Regions from separate parts of the Rhizobium sp. ERR 1071 genome, predicted to be linked through region 2. Evidence: riboswitches for the same ligand, from Rfam matches in the RefSeq annotation. Region 2 holds a riboswitch; each other region holds the start of a gene.
The links. A riboswitch is a leader RNA that binds a small molecule or an ion and turns the genes downstream of it on or off. The one in region 2 is predicted to bind thiamine pyrophosphate.

Region 1: another riboswitch for thiamine pyrophosphate. It lies ahead of thiM (hydroxyethylthiazole kinase); the one in region 2 lies ahead of thiB (thiamine ABC transporter substrate binding subunit).
Region 3: another riboswitch for thiamine pyrophosphate. It lies ahead of thiC (phosphomethylpyrimidine synthase ThiC); the one in region 2 lies ahead of thiB (thiamine ABC transporter substrate binding subunit).

What each region holds. Positions count from the first base shown of each region.
Region 1 covers NZ_VITM01000004.1:631,727-642,501, reverse strand. Annotated here, with positions in the region: gene FBZ99_RS17655 (sensor histidine kinase) at 1-382, shown strand, start outside; gene FBZ99_RS17650 (sigma-54-dependent transcriptional regulator) at 379-1,755, shown strand; gene FBZ99_RS17645 (hypothetical protein) at 1,808-3,418, opposite strand; gene yghU (glutathione-dependent disulfide-bond oxidoreductase) at 3,632-4,507, opposite strand; gene FBZ99_RS17635 (DUF1127 domain-containing protein) at 5,071-5,217, opposite strand; TPP riboswitch at 5,446-5,542, shown strand; gene thiM (hydroxyethylthiazole kinase) at 5,594-6,397, shown strand; gene thiE (thiamine phosphate synthase) at 6,394-7,029, shown strand; gene thiD (bifunctional hydroxymethylpyrimidine kinase/phosphomethylpyrimidine kinase) at 7,026-7,847, shown strand; gene FBZ99_RS17615 (3-oxoacyl-ACP reductase) at 7,844-8,608, shown strand; gene FBZ99_RS17610 (undecaprenyl-diphosphate phosphatase) at 8,687-9,559, opposite strand; gene FBZ99_RS17605 (hypothetical protein) at 9,760-9,972, opposite strand; gene FBZ99_RS17600 (transcriptional regulator NanR) at 10,076-10,775, opposite strand, start outside.
Region 2 covers NZ_VITM01000008.1:183,824-194,598, forward strand. Annotated here, with positions in the region: gene FBZ99_RS24555 (thiamine ABC transporter ATP-binding protein) at 1-466, opposite strand, end outside; gene thiP (thiamine/thiamine pyrophosphate ABC transporter permease ThiP) at 459-2,096, opposite strand; gene thiB (thiamine ABC transporter substrate binding subunit) at 2,107-3,135, opposite strand; TPP riboswitch at 3,186-3,302, opposite strand; gene FBZ99_RS24570 (MDR family MFS transporter) at 3,373-4,908, opposite strand; gene FBZ99_RS24575 (MarR family winged helix-turn-helix transcriptional regulator) at 5,075-5,602, shown strand; gene FBZ99_RS24580 (thiamine diphosphokinase) at 5,675-6,328, shown strand; gene FBZ99_RS24585 (ABC-F family ATP-binding cassette domain-containing protein) at 6,331-8,160, shown strand; gene FBZ99_RS24590 (efflux RND transporter periplasmic adaptor subunit) at 8,478-9,659, shown strand; gene FBZ99_RS24595 (efflux RND transporter permease subunit) at 9,656-10,775, shown strand, end outside.
Region 3 covers NZ_VITM01000004.1:446,638-457,412, forward strand. Annotated here, with positions in the region: gene FBZ99_RS16785 (urea carboxylase-associated family protein) at 1-28, shown strand, start outside; gene FBZ99_RS16790 (hypothetical protein) at 129-473, opposite strand; gene FBZ99_RS16795 (thiamine phosphate synthase) at 633-1,244, opposite strand; gene FBZ99_RS16800 (thiazole synthase) at 1,241-2,014, opposite strand; gene thiS (sulfur carrier protein ThiS) at 2,018-2,215, opposite strand; gene thiO (glycine oxidase ThiO) at 2,206-3,183, opposite strand; gene thiC (phosphomethylpyrimidine synthase ThiC) at 3,185-5,011, opposite strand; TPP riboswitch at 5,103-5,235, opposite strand; gene FBZ99_RS16820 (hypothetical protein) at 5,367-6,110, opposite strand; gene FBZ99_RS16825 (porin) at 6,716-7,807, shown strand; gene FBZ99_RS16830 (TetR family transcriptional regulator) at 8,043-8,684, opposite strand; gene FBZ99_RS16835 (EF-hand domain-containing protein) at 9,136-9,969, shown strand; gene FBZ99_RS16840 (RNA polymerase sigma factor) at 10,338-10,775, shown strand, end outside.

The DNA of each region.
Region 1 (10,775 bases), on a different contig from region 2:
TCGCCTGGATGCGCTCAAGATCGAGTTGCCGCCAACGGGCCTTGGTGTTGTCGGCACGCGCATCCGACTGGAACAAGTGCTGATCAACCTCTTTCAGAATGCTCTTGAAGCTCTGGAAGGCTGCGATCAGGCCAAGGTGGAGGTGTCGGTGCGCGAAACTTCGAATGAGGTCGAGGTCGTAGTTTCGGACAACGGCCCCGGTATTCCAGCGACGATCCTCGATTCGCTGTTTACCCCTTTCAATACATCCAAGGAAAAGGGTCTCGGCCTTGGTCTCGTCATTTCAAAAGATATCGTCGTCGACTATGGCGGCCGGATCGATGTCGAGAGCAATGGCAGCGGCACACGCTTCACCGTCCATTTGCGCAAGGCCACACCATGAATGAGAGTTTCCCCGTTTTCCTCATCGACGACGACAAGGATCTGTTGAGGGCGACGAAACAGACGCTGGAATTGGCTGGTTTCGCAGTATCCGCCTTCTCTGCCGCAGCCGAAGCGCTTCTTGTTCTCGACGCCGATTTTGCGGGTGTTGTCGTCTCCGATATCCGCATGCCGCAGATGGATGGACTGCAGCTCTTTGCCCGCATCAAGACGCTCGACGCCGATCTGCCGGTCATTCTCATGACGGGTCATGGCGATATTCCGATGGCGGTGCAGGCGATCCAGGACGGCGCCTATGATTTCATCGCGAAGCCCTTCGCCACGGACCGGCTGGTGCAAAGCGTGCGACGCGCGGCTGAGAAACGAAGGCTCATCCTGGAGAATCGGGCATTGCGGCAAGCGGCGGAGCAGGCGCAGGGCGATCTGCCCCTGATTGGCCAGACGCCCGCCATCGAGCGGCTGCGCTATACGCTGCGGCAGATCGCCGATACGGATGTCGATGTGCTTGTCACGGGCGAGACCGGCAGCGGCAAGGAAGTGGTGGCGAGCCTGCTGCATCGCTGGAGCCGGCGCGCGAAGGGCAATTTCGTTGCGCTGAACTGCGGCGCCCTGCCCGAAACCGTGATTGAAAGCGAGCTGTTCGGCCATGAGCCAGGCGCTTTTACCGGCGCGCAGAAGAAGCGCGTTGGGCGCATCGAGCATTCCAGCTCCGGCACCCTGTTTCTCGACGAGATCGAAAGCATGCCACCTGCGATCCAGGTGCAGATGCTGCGTGTGCTTGAGATGCGCGAGGTGACGCCGCTCGGCACCAACGAAGTCCGTCCTGTCGATCTTCGCGTCGTGGCGGCGGCGAAGGTCGATCTCGCCGATCCTCGCCAACGCGGCGATTTTCGCGAGGATCTCTATTATCGCCTCAACGTCGTCACACTTTCTATTCCGCCACTGCGTGAACGGCGCGATGACATCCCCCTGCTCTTTGGCCATTTTGCCGATCGCGCCGCCGGACGCTTCAAGCGCGAGGTGCCGGCCCTATCCACAGCGGTGCGCCGCCATCTGCAACAGCACGACTGGCCGGGCAATGTTCGCGAGCTCTCGCATTTTGCCGAGCGCTTCGTGCTCGGCCTCGAATCGGCAACAACGGCAAAATCCGACGAGGTGCCGGCGGCCGACGAAGGTTTGCCCTTGCCGGTTCGAGTAGAACGTTACGAAGCCGAACTCATCCGCGAAACCCTGTCGCAGAACAATGGCGATGTGCGCCGTACTATCGAAGCGCTCGGCATTCCCAGGAAGACTTTCTACGACAAGCTCCAGCGGCACGGCATCGTCAGAGGCGATTTCGCTGGTTTTGACGGGGACGAGCGCCGAGGTTCGTGATCCATCGCCAAGAGCGGACTATGCCAGCTGAAGCGGGTTTCCACCACGCGCTTCAGGCACTGCGGCGCATCTCCTTGATGTTGGAACCGGCGCTTAGTCGAGCCGCTGCCTCGGCGGTGCGATCCAGAACCAGCATCGCTTGCGCGATCACCGTCGCAAGCGCTTCATCGCTCTTGGAAGCAGCCACGACCAGCGGCGCGCTCAAACAAATTCTAAGGGCACTTGCCGGTACATCGCCAAAATCGGCGCAGCGAACGGGCTGCCCGAGACGCACGGATGCAACCCCGTCACCGTCGATGGCCAGCGCCTTGTAAACCGCCGCCATTTCCGTCGCAGTCAGCATCGCGCCATCCGTGCAATTGCGCAGGTAGAACGAGAAAATGGAGGGAATCTCGTCCCAGCGAAGAGCCGATGATGCGCCCCACAGTTCACGCCTGTCCAATGGCCGGCTCTGCAAAGGCTCAAAAGCCGGATCGTTCGCAAGACGATCAGAGACTGCCGCGGCAAAAGCGGACAAGACCGCGACCACACGATCTTCAGCTATACCGACGAGGCGTTCGAGCTCGAACAGCGCGGCTTTCCAGCGCAGCAGCAGGCCGAGATTGGCACGCTCCGGCAATATATCGCGGGCGGCCCAGCCCTCTGGCCACTCTGCCTTTCCGCAATAATCCGCCAAGGCCGCCGGCAGTGCGCACGATTTGAAGCGTTCCGACATTTGTGGCGGGCAGAGAAGCGCCCCGCTGAAAATCGGTCCGGCAAGGAATTTCGAACCCGTGAGCGCAACCATGAAGCCATGGGCGAGATAGGCGTGGATCGTCGCCGCCGACAGGCGAAACTGGCAGGCGTCGATCATGATATCCAGCAACGTACCGAAGCGCTGCTTCAGACGCAGAACGGTCCCGAGGCCCGGGGCCAGCAGGCTGGTTTTCGAAACGTCCGTGACCACAAGCAGGCATCTGAGGCCGGCTGCGCGGGCAAGTTCGATGAGGCCGCGCAACTCCTCCTCCACCTCGCTCTCGGCGCGGAGGGAACCATCCTTGTTGCGCACAGCAATGGTGGCGTTGCGCGTTGCGTTGCCCGCCCGCAATTCCTCACCCTTGACGACAGCTCGCTCGCTGCTGACGCGGCTCATGAAATGCCGCCCGGCCGACGCCGTCATGACGCCGCTGCCTGTCTCGTTCCCCATCAGCGTGATGGTCATCAGGGCACGTTCGTCCTCGCCTGCCAACAGCGAGGCCGAAAAAAGATGGATGTCCGTGCCCGATGTGGCCAGGATGGCATCGATCCGCGGCTGCGACGATTGGCTGAGGCCAAGCAAGCGCAGCAGATCGTCACGCACGCGCCCGATTTCGCGGTCGTAGATAGCCTTCGGCGAGCTTGTTTCCATCTCCTGCGTCAAATCCGCGTAATAGGATTCGACCGCGACAAAGGCGGCGGCGGAGATGGTCGATGCCGTCGACGAACCGAAAGCGAGATCTTCGGGTCGGGGCGAGGGGCCATAGCCATACATGTTGAGCCCGCTGACCGGATCGCAATCCAGCCGTTCGTCGCCGCCCGACACCAGATGTTTCAGAAGCGCACCCCTCGCCTCGCCTCGCTGCTGCGACGACGCACCCGCGGTCACGTTCTCATCCAGGGTACAGTCGTCAGCAATTTGCTGCATGGAGAAGCATTCCTCTTTCGCCGAACTCGAAAACGCTTCGCAGGATCGCGCCGCGCTCTATGCCGAGCGGCGGACCCTCGGCAGCCGAACTTTATGCTTCGCAAGGTGGAGCGAGGCTGACTTGTCGAGACCGGCAACGCCGGTGGCAAGAGCAATAAAAAGCTCGCGATCCGGAGGAACGCGAGCTCATTTCAGCAAAAGGGAATTGTCGTATCAGCCAGCGGCTTCCAGCTTATCCTGCGTCTTCGTCTCGAAGTCGCTGGCATCGTGGCGCTCACGCAGCTGCTCGGATGGATCGCCCGACATGCGGTTCACCATGCGGCCGCGCTTGACGGTAGGACGCGCGTAGATTTGCTCTGCCCAGCGCTGAACATTCTTGTAATCCTGCACCTGCAGGAACTCGGCCGCGCCATATTGCCAGCCTTTGACCAAGCCGCCGTACCACGGCCAGATGGCAATATCGGCGATCGTATAGTCGCTGCCGGCGATATATTCGCTTTCGGCCAGCCGACGGTCGAGCACGTCGAGCTGACGCTTCACTTCCATGGCGAAGCGATCGATCGCATATTCGATCTTTGTCGGAGCATAGGCGTAGAAATGACCGAAGCCGCCGCCGAGATAGGGCGCGCTGCCCATCTGCCAGAACAGCCAGGAGATGCATTCGGCCCGAGCCGGCTGCTCGGTAGGCAGGAAGGCGCCGAATTTCTCGGCGAGATACATCAAAATCGAGGCCGATTCGAAAACGCGGACCGGCTTCGGACCGCTGCGGTCGAGCAAAGCCGGGATTTTCGAGTTCGGATTGACATCGACGAAACCGCTGCCGAACTGATCGCCCTCGCCGATCTTGATCAGCCAGGCATCATATTCCGCGCCGCTGTGACCAAGTGCCAGCAGCTCTTCGAGCATAATGGTGACCTTCACGCCATTCGGCGTTCCAAGCGAATAGAGCTGAAGGGGATGACGTCCCACCGGCAGTTCTTTCTCGTGAGTCGGGCCGGCAATCGGGCGATTGATATTGGCGAACTGGCCGCCATTGGCCTTGTTCCAGGTCCAGATTTTCGGCGGCGTATATTCGGCAGAACCGGTCATGGGCATCCTCCTGTTTCGGGGAATCACGTTGGGGTTGGTCTTCGATGTAGCGCGCTACATAGGTCGCACATAGGGGCGACTCTTCATTTTTGCGAGAGGAGAATGCGCACACTTTAATGCGGAAGCGCTCTTGCCGCTTGGGTTGGAGCGCCAGCTTCTCGACCGAGTTAGGTCATTGCCAATCTTCTGGAGGTCCATGAAACGAAAAAGCCTGCCGCGGGAGGAGGAGCGGCAGGCTTTTTACAAGAACCGAACAGCGGATGGGAGGAGGAGTTCCGCTATTCCTGCAGCCGTCCCTGGGAGGAGGATAAGGACGTCTGCGAAGCGAAGGGATGCGGGAGGAGATGCATCCCTTCGATAAGAGGAACATACCAGTCTTTTGCTCAGTTCATAGGCATTTCTTTGCAAGGCAGTTATGCGCCATGCGAAAAGCAGAGAGCTAAATTGATGCAATCTTCAGCAAGCGCGGCGAAAAGGAACGGTGATATTCATAAAGCAAAAGCGCCTGCTCAAGGGGAACAGGCGCTGACATAATTCAGCTTTATTAGGAGCCGGTGCGGCCGTTAGCGAGCGATCGCTGCGCGGGCAACGTTGCGGATTTCGCCGCGATCGATACCCAGATCATGCAGTTCGCGCGTGGACATACGGCCCAGTTCGGCGACCGTCTGACGATACTTGCGCCAGTTATTGAAAGAGCGTGCTACGTTCATGATGATCCCCTTTCCTTGGGCTTTCGAAGCTGAGCGGCCGTGCTTGGCGCTCCCGTCGCTTCGATGAGAAACATATAGTCGAAGCCCACAGGTTTTTGCAGAGCTAAGGGATCACTCCACCTATGCATCCATTGCATGGGTCGCCGAGAAAGCAGGCAATCTCACTCGCCAGCATGGCTTTTGTGATTTGCTGGTGACAGCGCCGTCTTTGTCTGCGAAAAGAAGAGAGATGAGAGACAGGGGCGTCCGCCATCCGGCGGGCTGAGAAGCACCCTTCGAACCTGAACCAGATCATGCTGGCGGAGGGAGTCGCTCGGGACCTCGTAAAGCACCAGCACGTCGTCCCTGTGCGTCTCGCCCGCCTGAAAGGGGCGATATGCAAGACCAGACAACTGCAGGCAATTTGCTTCGCACCATGCGGGCTAACCCTCCGCTGGTGCAATGCATCACCAATTTCGTCGCCATGAATATCGCGGCCAATGTGATGCTTGCCGCCGGGGCATCGCCGGCAATGGTACATGCCGAAGAGGAGGCCGGCGAGTTTGCCGCTATCTCCGGCGCGCTGACGATCAATATCGGCACGCTCTCGTCCGGCTGGCTTGCGGGCATGCTGAAGGCTGCCCGGTCGGCAAACGAGGCGGGCAAGCCCTGGGTCCTCGATCCTGTCGCCCATTATGCGACCACGTTCCGCCGCAAGGCGGTCGCGCAATTGATCGAGCTAAAGCCGGCGATCATTCGCGGCAACGCGTCCGAGATCATCGCGCTTGCCGGCGGCACGAGCCGCGGCCAGGGCGTCGATAGCCGCGACGCCGTCGAACACGCGGAAGATTCCGCCCGGCAATTGGCGGGAAAGCATGGCTGCGTCGTTGCAGTTACCGGCGTTACGGATTTCGTGACCGACGGGCGGAGGGCAAAGCGCATCGCCGGCGGTTCGTCATTCATGCCGCAGGTGACGGCCCTCGGCTGCTCGCTGACCTGCCTCGTCGGTGCCTTTGCTGCGGCAATGCCGGATGATCCATTCGATGCAACCGTTGCGGCGCTCGCGGTCTTTGCCGTCGCCGGCGAACAGGCCGGAGCGGCTGCAGACGGGCCGGGCTCCTTTTCCTGGCGCTTCCTCGACGCCCTCGCCGGCCTTAGCCCGGAAGTGCTGGATCGCAATGCAAGGATATCGGCGGCATGAAAGACTTCGATCTCTCGCTCTATCTCGTCCTCGATCCGGTGCTATGTGCCAACCTCGGCATGATTGAAACCACCCGTGCAGCCATTGCCGGCGGCGCAACCATCGTACAGCTGCGCGACAAGCATGCACCGACAGCCACCATGATCGAGACGGGCCGCGCCCTCAAGCAAATCCTGCAGGGAACAAATGTCCGGCTGATCGTCAACGACAATGTCGAGGCTGCCATCGCCATTGGCGCCGATGGCCTCCACATCGGACAGGAGGATATGAATGCCGCCGAAGCACGCCGCCTGATCGGGCCGGACATGATCCTCGGCCTCTCGGTGGAAACGGAAGCTCTCGCTTCCTCCATAGATCCCGGCATCGTCGACTATGCCGGGATCGGCCCGGTCTTTGCCACGCCCACCAAGCCCGATCACAAGCAGCCGATCGGCTTCGACGGGCTTGCCCGCATCGTCAGGCTATGCCCCGTTCCATCAGTCGCGATCGGCGGCCTCAAGGCAGAGCATGCCGCAAGCGTTTACTCGGCCGGAGCCGATGGTCTCGCGGTCGTCTCGGCCATATGCGACCAACCGGACCCGCAAGCCGCGACAACTGTCATCGCGAACGCCATCAAGGAGGCTCGCCAATGATCCGCAATGTCTTATCCATCGCTGGCTCCGATCCCTCCGGCGGCGCTGGCATTCAAGCCGACCTGAAGGCTTTCTCCGCCCGCGGCGTTTATGGAATGGCAGCGCTGACTGCCTTGACCGCGCAAAACACGCAAGGCGTCACCGGCGTCCATCCGGTGCCTCCACATTTCGTGGCAGACCAGATCAATGCGATCTTTGCCGACGTCCATGTGGATGCCGTCAAGATCGGCATGATCGCTAATGCCGCCATCGCCAGTGCCGTCGCGGACATTCTGGCGCGACATCGCGATGTACCCGTCGTCCTCGACCCGGTCATGATCGCCAAGGGTGGCGCCGCCCTACTGGCTGCCGATGCCGTTGACGTGCTGACCACGCGGCTGCTGCCGCTGGCTACCGTCGTTACACCGAACCTGCCCGAAGCTGCTGCGCTGTTGCATGACGTGGAGGCGAAAAGCCGCGAAGACATGGCGCGTCAGGCGCTTGCTTTGGCCATGCTCGGGCCTTCGGCAGTCCTCGTCAAGGGTGGTCATCTCGAAGGGGATGAAAGCCCGGATGTGCTCGCAAGCGGTGATCATGTGACTTGGTTCGAGGCGGAGCGGCTGCCGACCAAGAATACGCATGGAACAGGCTGCACGCTCTCCAGCGCTATCGCGGCAGAGATCGCCAAGGGCCTGTCGCTTCCCGAAGCTGTCGCTGTTGGCAAGACTTATCTCGCCGCCGCGGTTGCTGCCGCAGACCAGCTTTCCGTCGGAAGTGGCCACGGGCCTGTGCAGCATTTCCATGCGCTCTGGCCAAACAGACAAGGAGCAGAGAAATGAGCCTCTCACTCAAAGATCAGATTGTCATCGTTTCCGGTGCGGGACGCGGCCTTGGTGCTGCCATAGCGACGGCCTTCGCCCGGGAAGGTGCGAAAGTGGCGGTCAACTATCGCGCCAGCCGCGAGAGCGCGGAGGCGCTCGCAGCAAAGCTCGGCGATCATGCCAAGGCCTTTCAAGCCGATATCCGCGACCTCGACGACACCAAGCGGCTCGTCTTCGAGGTGACCGGGCATTTCGGCGTACCGACGACCATCGTCCACAATGCATTGGCTGATTTCAGCTTCAACGGTGACGCACGTTCGAAGCTGGATGCCTTGAGCTGGGCCGAGATGACCAGGCAGCTGGAAACCGCGCTGGAGGGCGCCTTGAACCTCATACAAGCGGCGCGGCCGGCGATGGCGCAGGCAGGCTTTGGACGGATTGTTACGATCGGTACCAATCTCTTCCAAAACCCCGTCGTGCCCTATCACGATTATACAGCCGCCAAGGCGGCATTGCTGTCGCTCACCCGCACGGCTGCCGCCGAACTCGGGCCACTGGGAATCATCGTCAACATGGTCTCCGGCGGCCTTCTGCGCACGACGGATGCAAGTGGCGCTACTCCGGAAGCTGTATTCGACATCATAGCCGCGAATACGCCGCTGCGACGCGTCACCACGCCCCACGAGGTTGCCGATGCGGTTCTTTTCTTTGCAAGCCCCTGGGCACGGGCCGTTACCGGACAGAACCTGATCGTCGATGGCGGCCTGGTCTTCGGATAGTCGCTCCGCAACGAAAAGGCGCTGCTCTCCAGAGCAGCGCCACCTTTTAAGTCCGCAGCACGCTAAAAATCAGTTTGCTCAGGCCCAGCCCATGGTCAGCACGCCAAAAAGAATGACGGCGCCGAGCACGATTCGGTAGATGACGAAAGGCCAGGTCGAAAAGCGCTCCAGGAAGCGCATCAGCCCCCAGATGGTGATGAACGACGATATGCTGCCGACGATCAGGCCGACGAGCAGAACCGACCAGGCTTCCATCGGAATATGCGCCTTATGGAGCTCATACAGTTCCTTCAAGCCGGCGAGCGCAATGGCAGGCAAGCCGAGCAGGAAGGAGAATCGGGCGGCTTCCTCACGCTTCAATCCGAGGAAGAGCGCGCCGGTCAGCGTCGAACCAGAGCGAGAAACGCCGGGGACAAGCGCACCGACCTGCGTGATGCCGACGAACAGAGCATCGATCAGCGTCATCTGCTCAATGTCTTTCCGATGGCGGCTGTAGAGTTCGGCGATCGCCAGCAACAAGCCCATGACCAGGCAGGCGATACCGATCACCCAAAGGCTGCGGAGCGAGGTGCCACAGGCATTCAGGGAGGATGACAGCAGCAGACCGGCGATCACGATCGGTACGGTCGCGATCACGATGGCGATCGCAAGCCGTATGGAAGGAGAGCTCCAGTCCCTTTGCCTGATGGCATCGAGCGACCCAAATGTGACGTAACGAACGTCGCTCCAGAAATAGGAGACGATCGCGGCGAGTGCTGCTAGCTGCATCGTAGCCGAGAAGGCAGAACCGGGGTCCTGCCAGCCAAGCAGGGCCGGCACCAGGCGCATATGGGCAGTGGACGAAACCGGCAGCAGCTCGGTCAATCCCTGCACGATGCCCAGAATTGCAATCTTGGCATAGCCCAAGGCAACAAAGCCCGTATCCACGCCTTGCGTACAAACATCAGCCACGTTTTGATATCCTCAGTTGTTCATGGGGCTTTGCACCGGAGTGGTGCGACGAACTAGCTGTGAAACTGGTTCCCGGTTTGAAATTGGCAACACCTGGTTAGGGCGTCGCCGATTTCGCATCGGGACAGGGCGAGGATATAGCCGCGCAGGCTGAACTCTATCTGAAATTGCCGGCTCGAATTTCGGAGTTTGGCGTATTTCTAGCCTTCATCATCCGGCAGCGCCTGCATGTAGCGGATCATGGTGTAGAAGCCTGCAAGGAGGACTAGGGCGCCTGCCGCATGATGCAGATTGTGCAGCAGCGCATGATGATGCCTGAGCAGAAGGCAGCTCAGATTGTAAAGTGTTACGGCCACTGCTGTCATCAGGGCGGCCAGGAAAAGCGCCATGTTTCGCTGAAAGAAATCAATCATCACGCACACCTCATTTGAGTACCAATAGATTCCATTGGGATTTGGGAGGAATTACGACAGGGGCATCCAGGCGCCGTGCCGGCGCGGGGGCGAGAACGGATGTTCATTTTGTGTAGAGCGCGCGCGATCTTTCCAAATGCTTGAGCATTGCCTGCTCGGCGCCATCTGCATCGTTTTCAGCCAGGCGCGCAAGGATTTCCTCATGTTCGACTAGGGTGAACTTTTCCTTGCCGGTCCAGATCAGCATGTCGGTGTGATAGGCTTTCAGCCATGCGAGCATCGCTTCGCTGACAGCCGCGAAGATCGGATTGCCGGAAATCTGAGCGATGCGCGTGTGGAACTGCATATCGGCAGAAATGAAGTCCTCGGCGTGTCCGAGGGACGCGCGCTGCCGCTCGATGATCTCATTGAGATCGGCGACATCTTTCTTGCTCGCGCGCTGGGCCGCCTCGCGGGCCATGCCGCGCTCGAAGAAGATGCGGGCGCTTTTCAGCTGTTCGAGCGAATCGGACGATTGCGACAACATGATCTTTGCGGTGAGATCGACCTGCCGGAAGATCGACTTCGCCGTCAACTGAAGCACCTTGGCACGCTCACCATGGGAAATGTTGACCAGCCCCATATTGGCAAGCGCCTGCATGGCTTCGCGGATCGCCGGACGCCCGACACCGAAGCGCTCCATAAGAACACGCTCGGACGGCATCTCATCGCCAGGCTTGAGCTCTCCCGACGTGATCAACCGCTCCAATCGGTCGAATACTTCATCGGATAGCTTTCGACGTACAATTTGTTCGACTGGCTGG
Region 2 (10,775 bases):
GCACGAGCGCCCGCGCGAAGGCGGCGCGCTGGCGTTCGCCGCCGGAGAGTGTCCCCGGCTTGCGCGTCTCGAAGCCGGGCAAGCCGACGCGCGCCAGGGCTTGCGAAACCCTTTGCCGGTCCTGCGCCGAGAGCCTCAGCGATGGGCTGATGCCGAGACCGATATTGGTGAAGAGGTCGAGATGAGCAAAGAGGTTGTTGTCCTGGAAGACGAGCGACACGGGCCGTTCAGCGGGATGCAGGCCGGTTACGTCCTGTCCGGCAAGCAGAACGCGGCCTCGATCCGGCGGTTCGAAGCCGGCTAGCAAATTGAGGAAGGTCGATTTTCCTGATCCCGACGGGCCGGCGACGGCGATGATCTTGCCCTGTGGCAAATCACAGTCGAAGCGGAAATCATGGGTGCCGAGGCGCAGCTCGACACCGGCCATGGCAATGCCCTGTTCCTTCATGTCGCGGCCGTCAGCCATGTCGTCTGCTTTCGTCATCGCGTGCACCCTGGCCGGCCGTGCCGGCAATGGTCAGGAGAAGACATACCAGGCCAAGGATCAAGGCATATCCATCGGCATCATTGGTGCGGTAGCTGCCGAGCTTGCTATAGACCAGCCAGGGCAAGGTCATCAGGCTGTCCGAGCCGAAGAGGGCAACCGCGCCAAGATCGCCCAGCGACAGCGCCATGGCGAAGGAAAGTGCCGTGAAGAGCGGCTTGCGCAGGCCGGGCCAATCGATGAGGCGAAGGCGGGAAATGCCGTGAAGGCCGAGGCTTGCCGCCAGACGTTCGGTGCGACGGACATGGACCGCATAGGCTGGCTCGATGACACGGATGACGAAGGGCAGCGCCATCAGCGCGTTGATGACGACGATCAGAATGGCCGCAAAGCGGCTCGGGTCGCCCAAGGGCCGGAGTGCCAGAAACCAGCCGGTCGCCAGCACGATGGGTGGGACCAGCAGGATGAGGGAAGAGCTTCCGCTCAGCACGATTGCCAGGCCGCGGAGGCCGAAGGTCTTGCGGCGATCCGCCGATATCACCGTTCGGGCTCGGATGATCCCAAAGGATGTCAGGACGGCCAGGAGCCCGGCGACGAGCGCAATCGCCAGGCTGGTGGCAGCCGCCTGCAGAAAGATCGGCTGGCCGGCGAGCCTGAAGAGGTTCGCCTCAACGCCGGTAACGACGACCGAGGCGAGCGGCAGGCCGAGAAAGAGCGTGGCCGCCGACAACAGAGCGGCATCGATCCATCGACGGGCAGGCGCCTGCCCATCGATGCGCCGCAGGGCGCGGCCGCTGGTGAGGCCATGATCGTCAGGGGCACGAAACAATGACATGGCGCCGAGGATGACGAGAGTGACGACGATTTGCAGAAGCGACAGCATGACGGCGCGGCCGGGATCGAAATCGAAGCGCAGCGCCTGATAGATCGCCACTTCCAGCGTTGTCGCAGCCGGACCGCCGCCGAGGATCAGGACCAGTGTGAAGCTAGTGGCGCAGAGCATGAAGATCAGGCCAGCGATGCCGGGAATGAGGCCACGCAGGACGGGCCATTCGATGAATCGGAAGACCGAGGCGGGCCGCATGCCGAGTCCGCCGGCCACAAGCCAATATTCCGCGGGAACACGTTCCAGCCCGGCAAGCATCAGCCTGCTGGCGAGCGGCATGTTGAAGAAGACATGCGCAAGTAGGATGCCGGCAAGACCGTAGATGCTGATAGGATGCGACAGGCCGAGAGTTGCGAGGGCCTGATTGAGCAGACCTTGCCGGCCCCATATGCCGAGCAGGCCGAGCGCGCCGATCAGTACGGGCAGGCCCATCGGCACGGCCATCAGCCGGATGAGCCAAAGGCGGCCGGGAAAGCGCGGCTGGCGCGCCAATGCGCGCGCGACCGGAATAGCGAGTACAACGGAAAGCAGCGTCGAGAGCACCGCCTGCAGCAGCGTGAAGCGCAGGACGCGCAGCAAGTAGGGATCTGCCAGCGGATTGGTGCCGCCGGAGTCGATGCCGGCGGCGAGCAGAACGAGCACGGCGATCCCGACGAAGAGCACGATGCCGGCGAGGCTGACTGCCCCGCCGGAAATGGCGCGTCTTCGCTCTGGTGCCGTGAGTATCGTCAAGGCATCAGTTGCCGCTGGTGGCGGCCAGCCATTCGTCGATCCAGGCCTTGCGGTTCTTGTCGACATCGGCGGGGCTCATCAGGAAGGTCTTCGAGGGCACCACGAGCTTGTTGAAGGCGTCCGGCAGCGGCTCCGAAGTGGCTGAAACCGGCATCATCCAATTGCTTGTCGGGATGATGTCCTGGAAGCCCGTGGAGATCATGAATTTGAGGAAGTCGCGCGCAAGCTCCTTGTTCGGCGAGGACTTGATGAGGCCGGCGACCTCGATCTGGATGTAATGCCCTTCCGAGAAGTCGGCTGCCTGATAGCGGTCGGTCTTGTCCTCTATCATATGATAGGCAGGCGACGTCGTATAGGAGAGCACCATCGGCGCTTCGCCCTTTGTGAAGAGGTCATAGGCTTCCGACCAGCCGGGGGTGACAGTCAGGATGCGGCCCTTGAGCTTTGTCCAGGCATCGGCGGCCTTGTCGCCGTAGATCGACTTGACCCAGAGCAGCAGACCGAGACCCGGCGTCGAGGTGCGCGGGTCCTCGATGACGATCTTCTGATTGGGATCGCCTTCGACGAGATCCTTCATGCTCTTGGGGGGATTCTTGACCGTCTGGCTGTCATAGATCACGGCGAAATGGCCGTAGTCGTAGGGCACGAAAACATCGTCCTTGAAACCGCCGGGAATCTTGAGGGCCGAGGTGTCGACGCCGCTGGCATCGAAGAGGCCGGTATCCTTCGCTTCATCGATGAGATTGGTATCGAGGCCGAGAACGACATCGGCCTTGGTGCCCGTCCCTTCCAGCTTCAGGCGGGAGAGAAGCGCCACGCCATCGGTGACGGCGACATAATTGACCGTGCAGCCGCAGGTCTTCTCGAAAGCGGCCTTGACCTTGGCGCCCGGCCCCCAGTCGGCGGTGAAGCTTTCATAGGTGTAGATGGTCAGCGTCTTGTCGGCTGCTTCGGCCGTCTGGGCAGCAAAAAACGACGTTCCGGCGGCAAAGGCCAGGCCTGCGAAGAATGACAATAGCGAACGGTGTTGCATGACAGCGCCTCCTTTTTGGTTTCGTCTTGAAGGGGAAAAGGGCGCTATGATTTCGTCACGCGTCTAATCCCTCCGCCGGTGTTAGCCGGATCAGGTTCCGCGGGTTGGCCGGTGAAAGCCTCTCAGCCGAAATGTCCGAAGGACATAAGGCACCCCGTTAGAGCGTCGGCAGATTTAGCCTTGTGACGAAGGGATGACAAGGGAAATGATGCCCTTGCCGATTGCAGCATGGAGGATTTACTCGGCAGCCTCCGCGACCGCCGGGCTTTCGAATTTCTTCGTCGCCCCCGGAAGCTGCACGTTCTTCAGCATCAGCGCGGTCAAAAGGCCGAGAAGGCAGATGCCGGCGGCGGTCACGAACAGCGGGCTGAAGGCGCTCGCATAGGCATTGGCGACCGCCTCGCGGGTTGCTTCCGGCAAAGCCGCCATCATCTTCGGCGTCAGCTGCTCGATATCGGATACGCCTGATATGGAGATACCAACATTGCCGAGTTTGGCGGCGATGATGGCGCCGTAGATGGAGATGGCGATGGAGGCGCCGCCCATGCGCGAGAGCGTGACGGCACCCGTTGCCGCGCCGACGTCACGGGAAGCCGCTGCATTCTGCACGCCGATGACGGGCACCTGCTGCGCAAGGCCGATGCCGATGCCGTGCAGCAGCATCAGGCCGCCGATGATGACGATGGGCGTACCGGCAGGCAGGAAGGCAAGTGAGCCGAACGCGATGGCGCTGCAGGCAGCACTCGCGACGGCGAAGGGCTTGTAGCGCCCTCTCGCGGCAATTAGCCGGCCGGCCGATAGTGAGCCGCAGACGATGCCGCCGGTCAGGAGAATGAACAGCAGCCCGGCCATCGATGGCGAAAGGCCCGTCGTCGTCTGCAGGAAGAGCGCAAAATAGTTGACCATGCCGATGGCCACGGCGCCGCTTGTGATCGAAATGATCAGCAGAAGGCCGAATGTCGGGTTACGGAACAACGTCATCGGCACGATGGGCTCCGGTGCGCGACGCTCGATGAAGACCCAGGCGATAGCGCAGATCACGCCGAAGGCGATGATACCGAGGCACTGCGGCGACAGCAGAGATCCGAAGAGTTCGCTGCCGTCGGCGGCAAGCACGATGCTCGTCGTCGTCAGCGCAAGAACGATTGCGCCGGCATAGTCGATCTTCGGGCGTCGGGCCGGTTTGCGATAGGGAAGCATGGTAGCAAGGCCGGCCAGCACGATAAAGCCGATCGGGACGTTGACGAGGAAGATCGAACGCCAGCCGAAGAGATCGCTCATCGTGCCGCCGAGAACCGGGCCGATGGCGCCGGAAGCCATGAGCACCAGGCTCGAGTAACTCTGGTAGCGAGCGCGTTCCCGCGGCTCGAAAAGATCGGCGTTGACAGCGAAGATCGAGACCATGATGCCGCCGCCGCCGAAGCCTTGAAGGACGCGGGCGGCGATCAGCGTATCCATCGAGACGGCCAGGCCGCAGACGGCGGAGCCGATCGTGAAGATCGCGATCGCCGTCATCATCACATATTTGCGGCCGAAGAGATCGCCGAGCTTGCCGTAGACGGGCATGACGGCGGAGAGCGAAAGAAGATAGGCTGATCCGATCCAGCCGAAGCGCTCCAGATGCCCGAATTCGCCGACGATCGTCGGCAGTGCCGTCGAGACGATCTGGTTATCCAGAGTTGCCATGAACATGGCGGTCATCAGAAACAGGAAAAGAATAAGCCGCCGCTTATGATCCGCCACGAGCGGCGTGAAGCTTGTCTGCATGTCCATGGGGCAGGAAATCCGAACTTGGCCGAAACGTTGCGCGGTCGATCGAATGCGCGGGACGCCCGGTTTTCACAGTTGAGATATATGTGCCATTAGCATATAAATGTCAACAACAGGTGAATGCTGTTTGCATGTTTTATTTCTTTACCGCCTCTGATATGGTGGAAAGATGACATCTGCGACGAATACACGTGAAATTGAAGCCCAGGCTCTGACCGACGACGAGAATCTCCTGCGTATCGGCCATGCGATGACGCGCATGCGCCTACTGACAGGTCGCCGCATGATCGGCAGGCTTGCCATTCAGAGCGTCGCGCCGGGACTCGAGCTGTCTCATCTTGACGTGCTCGATGTTGTGCGGCGGGCGGAAGAGACGGGCGAAGTCACCGTCGGCACGATTGCCGAGATGCTGCGGATCGATCCGTCGCGGGCGAGCCGCATCGTTGCCGACATGGTGACGCGCGGCGTGTTGCGACGCAAGGCGTCGCAGGCGGATGCGCGGCGCATCGTGGTGGTGTTGACCGCGCTCGGGCAGCGATTGCTGTCGGAGATCCAGGCGCAGAAATATTCCGTCATCGGCAGCATCTTCGCCGATTGGACGCCGGAGGAAATCGAGAATTTCTCGCTGCTGTTCGACCGCTACGTCAGCGGCTACGAGCGGGTTTTCCAGGCGCGCATCAAGGAAACGGACGACTGAGCGGTTGTCGCGGTTGTTCTTGAGCATGGCGCTCTTCCCTAGGGATACGACTTTGCGCTATGGGCTTGCCTCATGAGCCAGTCCACCACCTTCACCATCCTGCTTGGCGGCGAGCTTCGCCTGACGGAGCGATTGCGCGATGCGGTTTCCGGCAGCCGTTTCATCGCGGCCGATGGCGGCATGCGCCATGCGCTCGCGCTCGGGGCGGAGCCGGAGCTGTGGGTCGGCGATTTCGATTCCACGCCTGCCGATCTGCAGGGGGCCTTTCCGAATGTTCCAAGGCAACCCTATCCGGCGGCGAAGGCAGCGACTGATGGCGAGATCGCCGTTTCGGAAGCGATCGATCGCGGTGCCACGAGGCTGATCCTTGCCGGTGCCATGGGCGGCGAGCGGTCGGATCACGCGATCCAGCACCTGCTTTACGGCGTGCATCTGGCCGAAAAGGGCTTCGATATCTTCCTGACCTCCGGTGACGAGGAGGCGGTGCCGCTTCCGCCGGGTGAACTCACGCTGGCGCTGCCGGCTGGCTCGCTGTTTTCGGTCCTCGGATTCAGCGACCTGACAGGTCTCTTCATCGAGAATGCCCGTTACCCCTTGCACGATTTTCATTTGCCCTTCGGCGCGTCGCGCACCATTTCCAATGTGGCGGAAGGCGACGTGCGCTTCTCGCTCGGCAGCGGCAGGGCCATCGTTCTTGCCCGCCCTTATGACCTTTCCGGAGTCTGATCTTGGCCCCTCCCATTCTGAAACTCGACGACATCTTCCTGAGCTTTGGCGGTGCGCCATTGCTCGCCGGTGCCGACCTGCAGGTGGAGCCGGGTGACAAGATCTGCCTTGTCGGACGCAATGGTTCCGGCAAGTCGACGCTCCTGAAGATCGCCGCTGGTCTTGTCGAGGCGCAATCGGGCGAAGTCTTCCGTCATCCGTCATCGACCGTGCGCTATCTCGAGCAGGCACCGGATTTTGCCGGTTACAAGACGGTTGCCGCCTATGCCGAAGCCGGCCTCGGGCCTGGTGATGATCCCTATCGCGTCACCTATCTGCTCTCTCATCTTGGTCTGACCGGCGAAGAGGATCCGAAGAATCTTTCCGGCGGGGAAGCACGCCGTGCAGCGCTTGCCCGTGTTCTGGCGCCGGAGCCGGATATCCTGCTGCTCGACGAGCCGACGAACCATCTCGACCTGCCGACCATCGAGTGGCTGGAAGGCGAACTGCAGAAGAGCCGCAGCGCACTCGTGCTGATCTCGCACGACCGTCGCTTCCTTGAAAAAGTGTCGACCGCGACCGTTTGGCTGGACCGCGGCACCTCGCGCCGGCTGGATAAGGGATTTGCCCATTTCGAGGCCTGGCGCGATCAGGTGCTGGAAGCCGAGGAGCTGGAGCAGCACAAGCTCGGCAAACAGATCGAGCGCGAGGAGCACTGGCTGCGCTACGGCGTGACGGCGCGGCGCAAGCGCAACATGCGCCGCCTCGGCGAGCTTCAGGACATGCGTTCGCGCTATCGCGGCCATAAGGGGCCGCAGGGAACGGTGCAGGCATCGGCCGCCGATGCGCAGGAAAGCGGCAAGCTGGTGATTGAGGCCGACAAGATCACCAAGTCTTATAATGAGCGGGTCATCGTCGCGCCCTTTTCGATCCGTGTGCATCGCGGCGATTGCATCGGTCTCGTCGGCCCGAACGGCGCGGGCAAGACGACGCTTCTGAAGATGCTGACGGGTCAGCTGGAGCCTGATAGCGGCACGGTGAAGCTCGGCACCAATCTGGAGATCGCGACGCTCGACCAGAAGCGCGAGGAGCTGAACCCGGAAGATACGCTCGCCAACTATCTGACCGATGGCCGCGGCGAGAACCTGCTCGTCAATGGCGAGCAGCGGCATGTGACCGGCTATATGAAGGAATTCCTCTTCCAGCCCGAACAGGCGCGCACGCCGATCAAGAACCTCTCCGGCGGCGAGCGCGCCCGGCTGATGCTGGCGCGCATCCTGTCGCGGCCCACCAATCTCCTGATCCTCGACGAACCGACGAACGATCTCGATATCGAGACGCTCGACCTGCTGCAGGAAATCGTGTCCGGCTTTGCCGGCACGGTCATCCTCGTCAGCCACGATCGTGATTTCCTCGACCGTACCGTGACCTCGACGATTGCGCCCGCCGATCCCGAAGATCCGGACGGCCGCTGGATCGAATATGCCGGCGGCTATTCCGACATGCTTGCCCAGCGGAAGGGCGCTATCGAGGAACGCAGGCGGGCTGAAAAGGCGGCCGAAAAGCCGAAGTCGGCCGAAGCTTCGGCGTCGGCTTCCGAGGCTTCGAAGGGCAAGGGCAAGCTTTCCTACAAGCAGAAATTCGCGCTCGAAAACCTGCCGAAGGAAATGGCCAAGGCGGAGGCCGAGATTGCTGCTCGCGAGAAGAAAATGGCCGATCCGAACCTCTTTTCCAAGGATCCGGCAACCTTCAACCGCCTTGCTGCGGAGATGGAAAAGCTGCGCGAAAGCCTGACCAGGATGGAAGAAGAATGGCTGGAGCTCGAAATGCTGCGCGAGGAGCTGGAGGGCTAAGGCCCATATCCGCTCATCCTATGCGCGTCTTTACTATGCAGAAAAAACAATCGGTTGCGCTCGGTCGCAGCCGGTTCATTCCCTGTTGTCGAATCCGATAAACCGTTTATACATTAACGCATGCTGCCGGACGACGGGCCGGTTGATACCCCCGGGCCGACGTGGCCCGTGGCGCATGTTGGGGAAGTCCGAAGCGGCCTGATTGGATTGCGCCTGATGGCGACAGGTTCTTCGTAGAAAGTTGCAGACAAATTTCGTGAGCGCTTACCGTGATGACGGCGCCTGATGCCGCATGCGGTTTTTCGAGGGGGGGCTTCATGCCGATGCTGCCGCGTGCCGTGTTGTTCAGCTGTGTTCTTGCCGTTTTTTCGGGCGCCCAGGCGCTGGCGCAGGGTGCGCCGCCTGCTCCGCCCGTCACGGTTGCCAAGCCCATCGTCCGCGATGTTGTCGACAGCGACGAGTTCATTGGGCGCTTCCAGGCGGTTGATGAAGTTTCCGTGCGCTCGCGGGTCGGCGGCTATCTGCAGGAAGTGCATTTCAAGGATGGCGCCATGGTCAAGCAGGGCGACCTGCTTTTCGTCATCGACCAGCGGCCATTCGTGACCGCGCTGAACGAAGCGACGGCCTCGCTGGAAGTCGCGAAGTCGTCGCTGACGCTCGCCGATGCACAATTCAAGCGCGCGCAATCGCTGTCGACAACGGGCAGCCAGTCGGCGTCGACCCTCGACGACCGCCGCCGCGATCTCGTTTCCGCCGAAGCGAATGTGCGTGGCGCGCAGGCCGCTGTCGATCGCGCCAATCTCGACATGGATTTCACCAAGATCACCGCACCGCTCAGCGGCCGCATCGACCGCCGGCTGATTTCCGTCGGCAATCTCGTGCAGGCCGATCAGACCGTGCTGACGACCATCGTCTCGCTCGATCCCATCGATTTCTATTTCGACGTCGACGAGCGCCGGCTGCTCTCCTATGCCGATGAGGCTCGTAAGAACGGCAGTGCCCTCCAGCAGGGCGGCGGCGGGCTGGATGTGACCGTGACCATCGCCGATTCCCGCCAGAAGCCGTTCAAGGGCAAGCTCGATTTCGCCGAAAACCGCGTCGACAACGAAACGGGCACGATCCGTGTCCGCGCCCGCTTCCCGAACCCTGATTTCATCCTGCAGCCCGGCCTGTTCGGACGCGTTCAGGTGCAAGGCTCGAACAGCTACAAGGCGATCCTGATCCCCGACGAAGCTATCGGCTCGGATCAGAATCAGCGCGTCGTCTATGTCGCCGATACCGCCGGCAATATCACGCCGAAGCCCGTGCGCCTCGGGCCGAAGCTCTATGGCTATCGCGTCATCCGTGACGGCATGACCGGCGACGAGACGATTGTCGTCAACGGGCTGATGCGGATCCGGCCCGGCGTCAAGGTGACACCGCAGCTGATCGAGCTGCCGCAGCAGGCGACGAACGACGAGCCGCCGGCCCAGGCCGATGCACAGGGGACCAGCCAATGAGGTTTTCCCACTTCTTCGTCGATCGGCCGATTTTCGCATCGGTCCTCTCCATCGTGCTGCTGATCGTCGGCGGCATCGCCTATTTCCAATTGCCGGTAGCGCAATATCCTGAGGTTGCGCCTCCCACCATCGTCATTCGCACCTCCTATCCCGGCGCCGACGCCCAGACTATCGCCGATACGGTGGCGACGCCGATCGAGCAGGAGGTCAACGGCGTCGAGGACATGCTCTACATGTCCTCCTATTCCAGTGCCGACGGCTCCATGTCGCTGACGGTCACCTTCAAGCTCGGCACCGATCTCGACAAGGCGCAGGTGCTGGTGCAGAACCGCGTCGCCATCGCCGAGCCGCGCCTGCCCGACGACGTCCGCCGCATCGGCATTACGACAGTCAAGAGTTCGCCCGATCTGATGATGGTCGTGCATCTCCTCTCGCCGAACAATCGCTACGACCAGCTCTACATTTCCAACTATGCGCGTACGCGCATCCGCGACATTCTCGTCCGTCTGGACGGCGTCGGCGACGTGCAGCTCTTCGGCGAACGGCAATATTCGCTGCGCATCTGGCTCGATCCGGAAAAGCTTGCGGCTTACGGCATGACCGCCGGCGATATCGTGCAGGCGCTGCGGGATCAGAACGTGCAGGTGTCGGGCGGCGCGATCGGCGGGCCGCCGGTTTCGGGCACCAACGCCTTCCAATACACCGTCACGACCCAGGGGCGCTTTTCCGACGCACGGCAATTCCGCTACGTCATCGTCAAGGCAACCGGCAACGGGCGTCTCGTGCAGTTGCAGGATGTTGCGCGCATCGAGCTCGGCGCTCAGGATTACGTCACCAACAGCTATCTGAACGGCAGCCCGGCGGTGGCGCTCGGCGTCTTTGCCCGGCCCGGCACCAATGCGCTCGCCGCCGCCGCCGATATCCAGAAGACCATGGAGGACTTGTCGCAGGATTTTCCGCAGGGGCTGGAATACCGCATTATCTACAACCCGACGGAGTTCATCGCAGAGTCGATCCACGAGGTCTACAAGACGATCTTCGAGGCGGCGGTTCTCGTCGCCATCGTTGTGCTGGTTTTCCTGCAATCCTGGCGAACGGCGATCATTCCGATTGTCG
Region 3 (10,775 bases), on a different contig from region 2:
TGCCTATCCGAGGACGCACGGACTGTAATTTGCCGGCCTAAAACAGTTTGCCGGCGGTCTTGGCCGCCGGCAAATCCAAATCATCCATCAAACGATGCGCCCATTCAGGACGATGCATCGTTGACCGCTTAGTTACAAACGCGAATGCGCTCGTAATGCCAGCCATAGTCATACTCGTTCTGGACGCGGCGATCCTCGTACCAGCATCTTGGCGGCGGCGGGGCGACTTCGTAAACCGGGCCTCTATTGGCAAGGGCGCCGCCGACGATCAGTCCGCCGAGGAGACCGGCAGCAACACCGCCGGCGATCGCGCCGCCATTGCCATGGTGGTGATGGCGACGCCAATCATCATGGCCGCGCCAGTCGCCGCGATGGCCGTCGTAATACTGTGCCTGTGCGCTGCTGACGGGCGCCAATGCGCCGCCTACGACCGTAGCGGCCAGCAAAACCGTAAGAACCGTCTTCTTTATCATGACCACCTCCAAAGCAGTCTTTGTGCTCAGCGAATGCGCGAGTCATCTAATTAACGTCTTCAGCATGATTATGTTCAGCTGAATATTCAATGAATGGCCCGTTCATCGGGCAAAGCGGCTGAAAATAACCCCTCCCACGGGCTCTGAGGCGCGAACTTGTCAATTTGGAGGCAGCCGCCGCGTCGCGTTCAGCCATTCGAGCGTCCGCGATTCGGGGTCTGGATTGCGAGTAATATCTGTCACGACTGCCGCGACATCGGCGCCGTGCTCAAATACGCCCGCAAGACGCTCGACCGTCAGGCCCCCGATTGCGACAAGCGGCCGATCGCCGATGCGAGCCTTCCACTCGCCGATCCGCTCAAGGCCCTGGGGCGCCCAGGGCATGGCCTTGAGGACGGTCGGATAGATCGGTCCAAGCGCTATATAATCGGGTTCGGCAGCAAGTGCCGTCTCCAATTCCGCCTCATCATGCGTCGAAAGCCCCAGCTTCAATCCGGCATTCCGTATGGCGGAGAGATCGGCGTAAGCGAGATCCTCCTGGCCGAGATGGATGAAATCGCAGCGCTCCTCGGTCGCGAGCTGCCAATAATCATTGATGATCAGCTGGCATCCATGCGCGGCACAGATTGCCTTCGATTGGCGAATTTCCGCGCGAACGTCGGAGGTTGGGCGATCCTTGATGCGCAACTGCACCAGTCTGATGCCGAGCGGCACCAGCCTCTGTATCCAGGCGGCGCTATCGACAATGAGGTAGAACGGATCAAGCTTCATGAGAACACCGCCTTGCCGATGACGGGTGTCGATGGCACGGCCATGTCGCGCGGCTCCAGCATCCCGGCGCCAAATGCCTGCCTGCCGGCATCGATGGCCTTGGCGAAGGCTTCCGCCATCGCGGCCGGATCGCCGGCGCCGGCAACCGCTGTATTCAGCAGCACGGCATCGAAGCCAAGTTCCATGACGGTCGCTGCATGCGACGGCCTACCGATGCCGGCGTCCACGATCAGCGGTACCTCGGGAAAATGTGCCCGCATCGATCGCAGGGCCGAGAGGTTGAGCGGTCCCGCCGCCGTTCCGATTGGCGCGCACCAGGGCATCAGCACCTTGCATCCGGCTTCCAGCAGCCGCTCGGCCACGACAAGATCGTCCGTCGTATAGGGAAAGACCTCGAACCCCTCGTCGGTGAGGATTTTTGCCGCTTCCACCAGCGCGAAGACGTCTGGCTGCAATGTATCGTGGTTGCCGATCACCTCGAGCTTGATCCAGTTGGTCCGAAAAACCTCGCGTGCCATTTTCGCGGTCAGGACCACCTCGGAGACGCCGTGGCAGCCGGCGGTATTGGGAAGGACACGAACGCCGAGTTCGCGAATCATCTCGAAGAATGCACCGCCGTTGCGCCCGCCTGCCGTTTCCCTGCGCAGCGACACGGTGACGATCTCGGTTTGGGAACGTTTGACGGCTTCCGCCAGTACGACCGGAGAGGGATAGCGCGCCGTGCCGAGAAGAAGGCGCGATGCGATTTGGGTTCCATAGAGTTCAAGCACGGGTCAACCTCCTTGCATGGGAGTGAGGATTTCGATCCTGTCGTCGTCGGTCAGGGTATGGTCATCGCGCTCGTCGCTATGGATGAGCTCGCCGTTGACGGCGGTTGCCAGCCATTCCCCCTCATATTCGAGCGCAGTGAGAAGCTGCGAGAGCGTGGTGACTTCGACAATCTGCGCTTCGCCGTTGATGATCAGGCGCATTGGCGACTCCTTTCGTTGTGTCCGGAAAAGACGAGATCGGCGGCTTTCTCGGCCATCGCCGGCGCCAGCAAGAAGCCGTGACGATAAAGGCCGTTGACGAAGACGGTGCCTCCCTCGCGCGTTACGCGGGGAAGATTGTCAGGAAAGGCAGGTCGGATGCCGGCGTCTGTTTCGATCACGGCGGCTTCGGCAAAGGCCGGGTGCAGCGCATAGGCTGCATTCAGGAGTTCCATCAGCGAACGGGCGCTGATCGGCCCTTTGAAATCGGTCTCGATCATCGTCGCGCCGACCATGAACAGGCCGTTGCCGCGCGGCACGATATAGACGGGAAAACGCGGATGCAGCAGGCGGACGGGGCGCGAAAGCGAGATCTCGTCGCTTTGCAGATAGAGCATTTCGCCGCGCACGCCGCGCAAATCGCGGATGCTGCCGATGCTGGCAGCCCCTGTACAGTCGACGATGTCGGAGAACCTATCATCATCCAGGTGCCCGTCGACAAAGGTGACGCCTTTTGCAGATAGATCGTCCTTCAATGATCGCAGGATCTCGCGGGGATCGAGATGCGCCTCCTGCGGAAAGAACAGGCCCAGGCGGAACCGGCCGGCAAGCGAAGGCTCAAGAGCGGCGATTTCGTCTTCGCCCACCCAGCGATGGCCTGTCGTGCGGCTGGCGAATCGCTTCAGCTCGTTTTGATCGCGGTTCGGCGCGACGACGAGCGTTCCGTTGCGGACGACCTTGCCCGGCAGAATCGCGTCCCATCGATCGGCGGAATCACGACCGCGCTCGAGCACAGCCTCATCAGCGCTTTCCCGCTCGCACCATGGCGCCAGCATGCCGCCGGCAAGCCAGGAGGCGGCGCGATGAAAATTCCGGCTTGGATCCGAGATCGTGACCTCTGCTCCGCGCCGGATCAGCTCGTGAGCGACCGTGAGGCCGGCAACGCCGGCCCCTTTGATGAGGATGCGCATGTCACTCGGCCGGCTGGGTAGGGGCTTCGACCGGCATATAGAGATCGCCGCCCTCCCGATATTTCGCCGCCATCGCTTCCAGCCCTTCCTTCTGTGCCTCCGCGCGAATGTCGTGCGAAATCCGCATCGAGCAGAATTTCGGGCCGCACATCGAGCAGAAATGCGCGACCTTGTGAGCCTCCTTCGGCAAGGTTTCGTCGTGGAAGCTGCGGGCGGTATCCGGATCGAGCGACAGGTTGAACTGGTCCTCCCAGCGGAACTCGAATCTCGCACGCGACAATGCGTCGTCGCGGACCTGAGCGGCCGGATGACCCTTGGCGAGGTCGGCCGCATGCGCGGCGATCTTGTAGGTGATGACGCCGGTCTTGACGTCGTTGCGGTCGGGCAGGCCGAGATGCTCCTTCGGCGTGACGTAGCACAGCATCGCCGTGCCAAACCAGCCGATCATCGCAGCGCCGATGCCCGAGGTGATGTGATCGTATCCCGGTGCGATATCCGTCGTCAGCGGTCCGAGCGTGTAGAAGGGTGCCTCGCCGCAGACGGCGAGCTGCTTATCCATGTTCTCCTTGATCTTGTGCATCGGCACATGGCCGGGGCCTTCGATCATCACCTGGCAATCTTTGGCCCAGGCGATCTTCGTCAGTTCGCCGAGCGTTTCGAGCTCGGCAAACTGCGCGGCATCGTTGGCATCGGCGATCGAACCGGGCCGCAAGCCGTCGCCGAGCGAGAAGGAGACGTCATAGGCGCGGCAGATGTCGCAGATTTCCTCGAAATGCTCGTAGAGGAAGCTCTCCTTGTGGTGATGGAGACACCACTTGGCCATGATCGAGCCGCCGCGCGAGACAATGCCGGTGACGCGGTTGACGGTGAGCGGGATGTAGTGCAGCCGCACGCCGGCATGGATGGTGAAATAGTCGACGCCCTGTTCGGCCTGCTCGATCAGCGTGTCGCGATAGATCTCCCAGGTCAGTTCCTCCGCGATGCCGCCGACTTTTTCCAGAGCCTGATAGAGCGGCACCGTGCCGATCGGCAGCGGCGAATTGCGGATGATCCATTCGCGGATATTGTGAATGTTGCGGCCGGTCGAAAGATCCATGACGGTATCGGCACCCCAGCGTGCTGCCCAGACCATCTTCTCGACTTCCTCCGCCATGGAGGAGGTGAGTGCGGAATTGCCGATATTGGCGTTGATCTTCACCAGGAAATTCCGGCCGATGATCATCGGCTCGCTTTCGGGATGATTGATGTTGGCCGGAATGATCGCTCGGCCGCTCGCAACTTCCTGGCGAACGAATTCAGGCGTGACGTGATCGGGAATATGCGCGCCGAAGCTCTCGCCATCGCGGATCAAGGCTTCTGCCTTCGCCTTACGGCCGAGATTTTCGCGGATGGCGATAAATTCCATTTCCGGGGTGATGATGCCGGCACGCGCATAGGCGAGCTGAGTGACGGCCTTGCCATCCTTGGCGCGCAGTGGCTGGCGCTTGGCCGGAAATTCCGGTGTCAGCCGTTCGCCGGTGACGAAGCCGTTGTCTTCGGGACGCACATGGCGGCCTTCATAAGCCTCGACATCGCCACGGGCGAGAACCCAATCGCGGCGCAGCTGCGGCAGGCCCTCTTCGATGCGGATATCTGCACCTTCGACAGTATAGGGGCCGGACGAATCGTAGACGATAACTGGCGGCTCGCCCGATGTCGGATGGACGCTGATTTCGCGCATCGGCACACGGATATCGGCATGGATATCCCCGGTGATATGGATTTTTCGAGAGGCCGGCAGCGGGCCGGTGGTGACGGTCGGAGTGAGGTTTTTTGCGGCAATGTTCATGGTGTGAGGCTCCAAGTTGCAGTTGGAGACCCAGTCAATCAGCCGGAATGATGAAAAGACGCCGGCATGGAATCCAGGCGGGAATCCGAAGCCTCGAGCGCTTGCACCGTCCCTACGCCAGTATGAACTGGATCAGGTTCAACGGGTCACTGCGCCCACAACCGGCATAGCCGTATTGTTCAGCAGTATCTCAGCCCCTTGCCGGGACCCCCCTGGTGAATGTCAAAAGGCTATGCCTTACTCTTGTCCTCTGTCAACCCCGCAGCGGCGGTCGCATTTTCCGGGAGATTGACCATTGCCGCGCCCGTCGAATTGCAACTTTATCGCGCAGATCATCGTGCGGACTTGTCGCGCCTTAGTAACGTGGTGTGGTATTGCCGACGAAGCGATGGGGGCCGGTATGGGACAGCTTACTCGCGGTATCGAGCCAGATCTTGCCGCCGAGGGCGCGCCAGCGGTGACAGAAGGCGAAGTCCTCGCTGAGATAGATCCCCGTTCCCTCCTCGACCATGCATTCAAACAGGGCGTATTGGGTGCTGGGCGAGCGTTTGGTGCTGGGATAGGCGTGGATTGCGTTGTAGCGCAGCTCCGGATAGGCCGCGATCATTCTTTCTATAACGTTGCGCTTGATCAAAAGCATGCCCGTACCTGCATAGATGGCGCTGACGAAATCGCCATCACGCTCTGCAACCTGGCCGACAAGTGGCGTGCCGACATAGTGAAGTGCGGCTGCCGCAAGTGTTTCGCCGTCTGCTGAATTGATACGGGCCGCCGTCTGCCAATCATAATCCTTGATCGGATACATGGCGGCGACCACATCCTTATCGGCTTCCAGAAGCCTCATGACCTGATCGGGCTCGAAGCTGATGTCGGCGTCGATGAAGAGCATATGGGTCGCCGTCGTATCGTTCAGGAAGGACGAGACAAGCGTGTTTCGGCTGCGGGTAATCAGGGCGTCATTGCCGAGCAGAGCCAGCGTCAGCTGTATGCCCGCCTGCGCTCCCGTCTGCATCAGTGAGAAAATGGACTGCATGTAGTCCTTGGTAACGAGGCCGCCGAAGCAGGGGGTCGCTATGAAGATCAGCCGGTTCTCATTCATTCGCGATTTTCCCTCTCCGATGGCGCGAGTCGCCGGAATCTAGGAAAATTCAATATTTCTGTGTGTAGCGAATTATTGAATTTCATTGCTGATCTTTGCTCAAACCGACCGGTCATTGTGCCGTGGAATTCCCGATGGCCATATCATAACCAGATTGGGCAGCCATGGTCGTCATCGACCGCCGACATCGCGGTGGCCTTAAATGCGGTGACGGCCCTGACTGGCAGGCGTTCTCGTGAACAGGGACATCTTTGCGATCTCTGCCGGTGCCGCCATGGCCTGCGGTCGCCAGTTGCATTTAAGCAACAGAGGCCAAGACTAACGCCCCAGCGCCCTTCATATAATTGACAAACATACGGGCTGTTTGTAAATCCAATACAGGACATAAGTTGTCTTACGGTCGAGCAATCGGTCGGATCGGTAGAGGCATTTCAAAACCTTTTGCCGCGGGGGTAATCATGAAGGTTCGAGGGGACTCAAGCCAACATCAGGTGCGTATTTGCCGGGCTGCCCGGTCGTGTTTAGACCAAACCGATCCCCAGGGCAGTGTTCCAGTTTTGCGCTCGCGGTAAAATAGAAATGCATAATACAACCAGGAGTTTAAAATGAACATCAAGAGCCTTCTTCTCGGCTCCGCTGCCGCTCTGGCGGCAGTATCCGGTGCCCACGCAGCAGACGCGATCGTCGCCGCCGAGCCGGAGCCGCTGGAATACGTTCGCATCTGCGACGCATACGGTGCTGGCTACTTCTTCATTCCGGGCACGGAAACCTGCCTCAAGATCGGCGGCCGCGTCCGTACCGAAGGCGAATGGTACGATGCCTACAACCCGAACAGCAAGAACGGTACGCTCTGGCATACCCGCGCCGAGCTGAGCGTCGATACCGCGACCGACACCGAGTACGGCCCGCTGAAGACCAACACGGTCATCCGTTGGGACTGGAACGACGGCAACTCGACCTCCACCAAGCTGCTGTTCGCCAACATCAGCCTCGGCGGTTTCCTGGTCGGTAAGGCCGATTCGCAGTATAACTACTACATCGGCTACGCCGGCGACGTCATCAACGACGACGTGATCTATGACGGTCCGTACGAACTCAACCAGTTGACCTACACCTACGATGCCGGCAACGGCTTCACGGCTGTCGTCTCGGTTGAAGACTCGAATTCCAGCGGCTCCGGCGCCTCCTACGGCTCAAGCTGGTGGTCTGACGACAAGGGCAACCACTACGCTCCTGACGTCGTTGCCGGTGCTGGCTTCAAGTCCGGCGCATGGGGCTTCAAGGTCGTCGGCGGTTATGACTCCATCGTCGAAGAAGGCGCCATCAAGGCTCGCGTCGACGCTGACTTCGGTACCTTCTCGGCCTTCTTGATGGGCGGCTGGAACACGGACGGCGACAAGCTGAACAAGTACGCCGGCACCAACCTCGATCGTTCGGCTTGCCCTGTTAACGATGAATCGAAGTGCGGCTGGGGTGACTGGGCTGTCTGGGGCGGCGTTGGCGTTCCGATCAACGAAAAGCTGAAGTGGAACCTCCAGCTCGCCTACACCGACTCCAAGATCTTTGCCGCTACCACGAACGTCAAGTGGAACCCGGTCAAGAACCTGCTCATCGAGCCGGAAGTCTCCTACACCAACTTCGATTCCGTGAACCAGGATCAGTGGGCTGGTATCCTGCGCTTCGAGCGTAGCTTCTAATATTGAATTACCCGGCTTAGCGCCGGGTATGAGAAGCCTGACGTTCCAATCCGTCAGGCTTCTTCCATCGATCGGTTGACCTCCGATCAAAGCAAAGGATCTGGCTTTCCCTCCGGATCCTTTTTTATTTCCAGCTTTTGGCAATCGATTCAGCGCCCAGCAGAAGCTTAAGGCCGTTATCGTTGGTTCTCTTCACTTCAGAAGGGAAAACCGCTGTCTGCTTTTTCCGATATCGTCACATCGCGGTAATTGCCAGTTCCTGCGTCTGTGCCAGCGGGAACCAGGTCTTTAGCACCATCCTTATGAACATCTGTCCACACGGGACCAGTTCGAAACTGCCCCGGTCGAGCGTCCATTCGGTGATCAGGCCGCCGATGACCGCTGTCAGAGCGGAAGCAGCCGTATCCGGCGTCCACGGAGCCGGAAGCTTCGTCTTTTCATCCATCAAGGTGAAAATGCGTTCGAAATTTTCATGCATGTCGTGCCGGAACGAGCTCGCCCGGCTTGTCGTCCCGTCGCAAAATGCCATGTCAAGATGCATCATCACCTTCAACATGCTGCGCTTGCGCGGATCACCGTGAACGTCGTCGAATATCGCAGCTATCGTATCGGCAATGAGGTCGAGTGGATTGGGCGGCAGCTCCTTGGACATTCGCTCCGCCAATTCCTGAAACGGCTGCTGGGCCTCGTCGCGAATCGCGAACATCAACCCCTGCTTGTTCTTGAAATGCCAGTGTACTGCCCCCCGCGTGACACCAGCGGCTGCGGCTATCTCTTCTAGGCTGACATTCTCGTAGCCTTTGTCGAGGAACAAAGCCTTTGCAGACTGCAAAATCTCGCTCCTCGTTTCCGCCGCCTCCTCCTTAGTTCGCCTCATTCACCTCTCCACAGAAACCGATGTTCAAGCTGTGCCCCTCTTCTTGATATTCTTTATCCATCAATGCCGCTCAGTGCTGGAGCCCATATACCAGCAATGCGCAACAGAGTGGCGGAATTTATATATTCCCTAAAAATCGAGGAAGGAAATCGCAACAGGATGTTTTCGTCAAGCGTCTATAAGCCACGCGCAAGTTTCCTTGTGCAATTTCCCCGCGTTGGGAAGTGAAAATCGAAATGTGCAGATGCCGATATAGCCATGATGGCGACATACATATTGCTGGGGTGATCCCGGGTACGCCTGCTCTGGAAAAGATGCATCGGTCAAGTTGGGGCGCTAGATGCGTTTGATCGGCGGCGTTCGCAAGTCCATCCGCACATATCGATTGTGTTCAAGTCGCGTATGCATAAGCCATCCGAGTTCCTCTCAACGCTCGTATCTGGAGGCCCCAATGACGAGCATCTACTCGATCTCATCGAGCAATTATTATCAATACCAGACCTCGCGCTCGACAGCGTCGACGGCTGACGATTCTATCGCCTCCCTGCTGTCCGACAGCTCCTCCGGTAATTCGTCGGGCAGTTCTTCCGGCACGAGTTCCTCTTCGTCTTCGGACGATCAGTCTCAGATCGCTTCGGCAGAACAGCTCGTCGCGCAGCTGATGAACATGATTCTCAATCTGCAAGCCGGCATCGGCAGCGATAGTTCGACATCGGATTCCGACAGCAACTCCACCAGTTCGACGTCAAGTACTCAGCAGACTTCCGCAACCGGCAGCCAGGATGGCAGCCAAAGCGACATGATCAGCGCTATGGACACCAATGGCGACGGCAATATCAGCGAAGCGGAATTCGTGGCCGCACGCCCGTCGGACGTCAGCGAAACCCAGGCGCAACAATTGTTCCAGAGCTTCGACACCGACAATACAGGTTCTCTCACCGAGGCGCAGCTCGCAAAAGCCATGCAGGCAGGCCATCACGGCCGTCCCGCACCGGGCGGCGGGCAGATGAGCGAGGACGATCTCTCCACTGCATTTTCCTCCATGGACACGGACGGCGACGGTAGCGTCAGCGAATCCGAATTCGTGGCCGCCCGTCCTTCCGATGTAAGCGAGGACCAGGCAACATCGCTGTTCAAGAGCCTCGACACGTCCGGCGCCGGATCCTTGACGCAGAGCCAGTTCGAGCAGGCCATGAAGGCGCAGCAACCGCAGATGCCGGATTTCGGAAGCTTCTACGCGAACAATGAACAGGATCTGACGACGAGCGACTTATTGACGCTCTGATCGAGCCTGAACTTTCGCATTTCATCATGCGAAGTGCCGGCAAGCCCCGGGCAGGGAAGGTTGAAACTCCCGCCTCCGGGCGAGCCGGCTCTTTGTTTTTGCCTGATATTTTACCCGATAGATGCCTTTTGGGCTCGAAAAGAAAATTCGAAAACCTTCGACATGAAAGCGACGGAATTCGGCAAGTGCGGCGTTCAATCCTTGTGAGCCTGTGTTTGATGTCGAAGGATGATACGCTGACCGAGATGCTGCGATCTAAGTGGCGCCGCTTGCCGAAGTTGACGGCGAGGCGGGATTTGCCGGCCGAGAGTCCCGAGGCCCCGGTGTCATGGCGGTATCGCAGGAAATTGGAGCGGTAGCGATTGTCGATGAAGTGGGATCGCGCGCCCAAGAGTGGCGACCCTGATGAGGACCTGCTCGGTCGCATCGCTGCGGGCGATGTTCCGGCGATGCGCATGATGATAACACGGCAGTTGCCGCGCATCGTTGCCGTGGCAACCCGCATGCTTGGTGATGCGACCGAGGCCGAGGATGTAGCGCAGGAAACATTCCTGCGCGTCTGGCGCAATGCGGGCGGCTGGCGCCAGGGCAATGCCCGCTTCAGCACCTGGGTGCACCGCGTAGCGACCAACCTTTGTTATGATCGCCTGCGGCGTCGCAAGGACGTTCTTGCCGAGCATCCACCCGATGTCGAGTATGAAGGGCCGGCGCCGGATGCGGGCTTGATGAGCGAGGACGATCCGTCCAGGCGCGTGGAACGGGCCATGCAGATGATCGCGCCCAGGCAGCGCGAAGCGATCATTCTG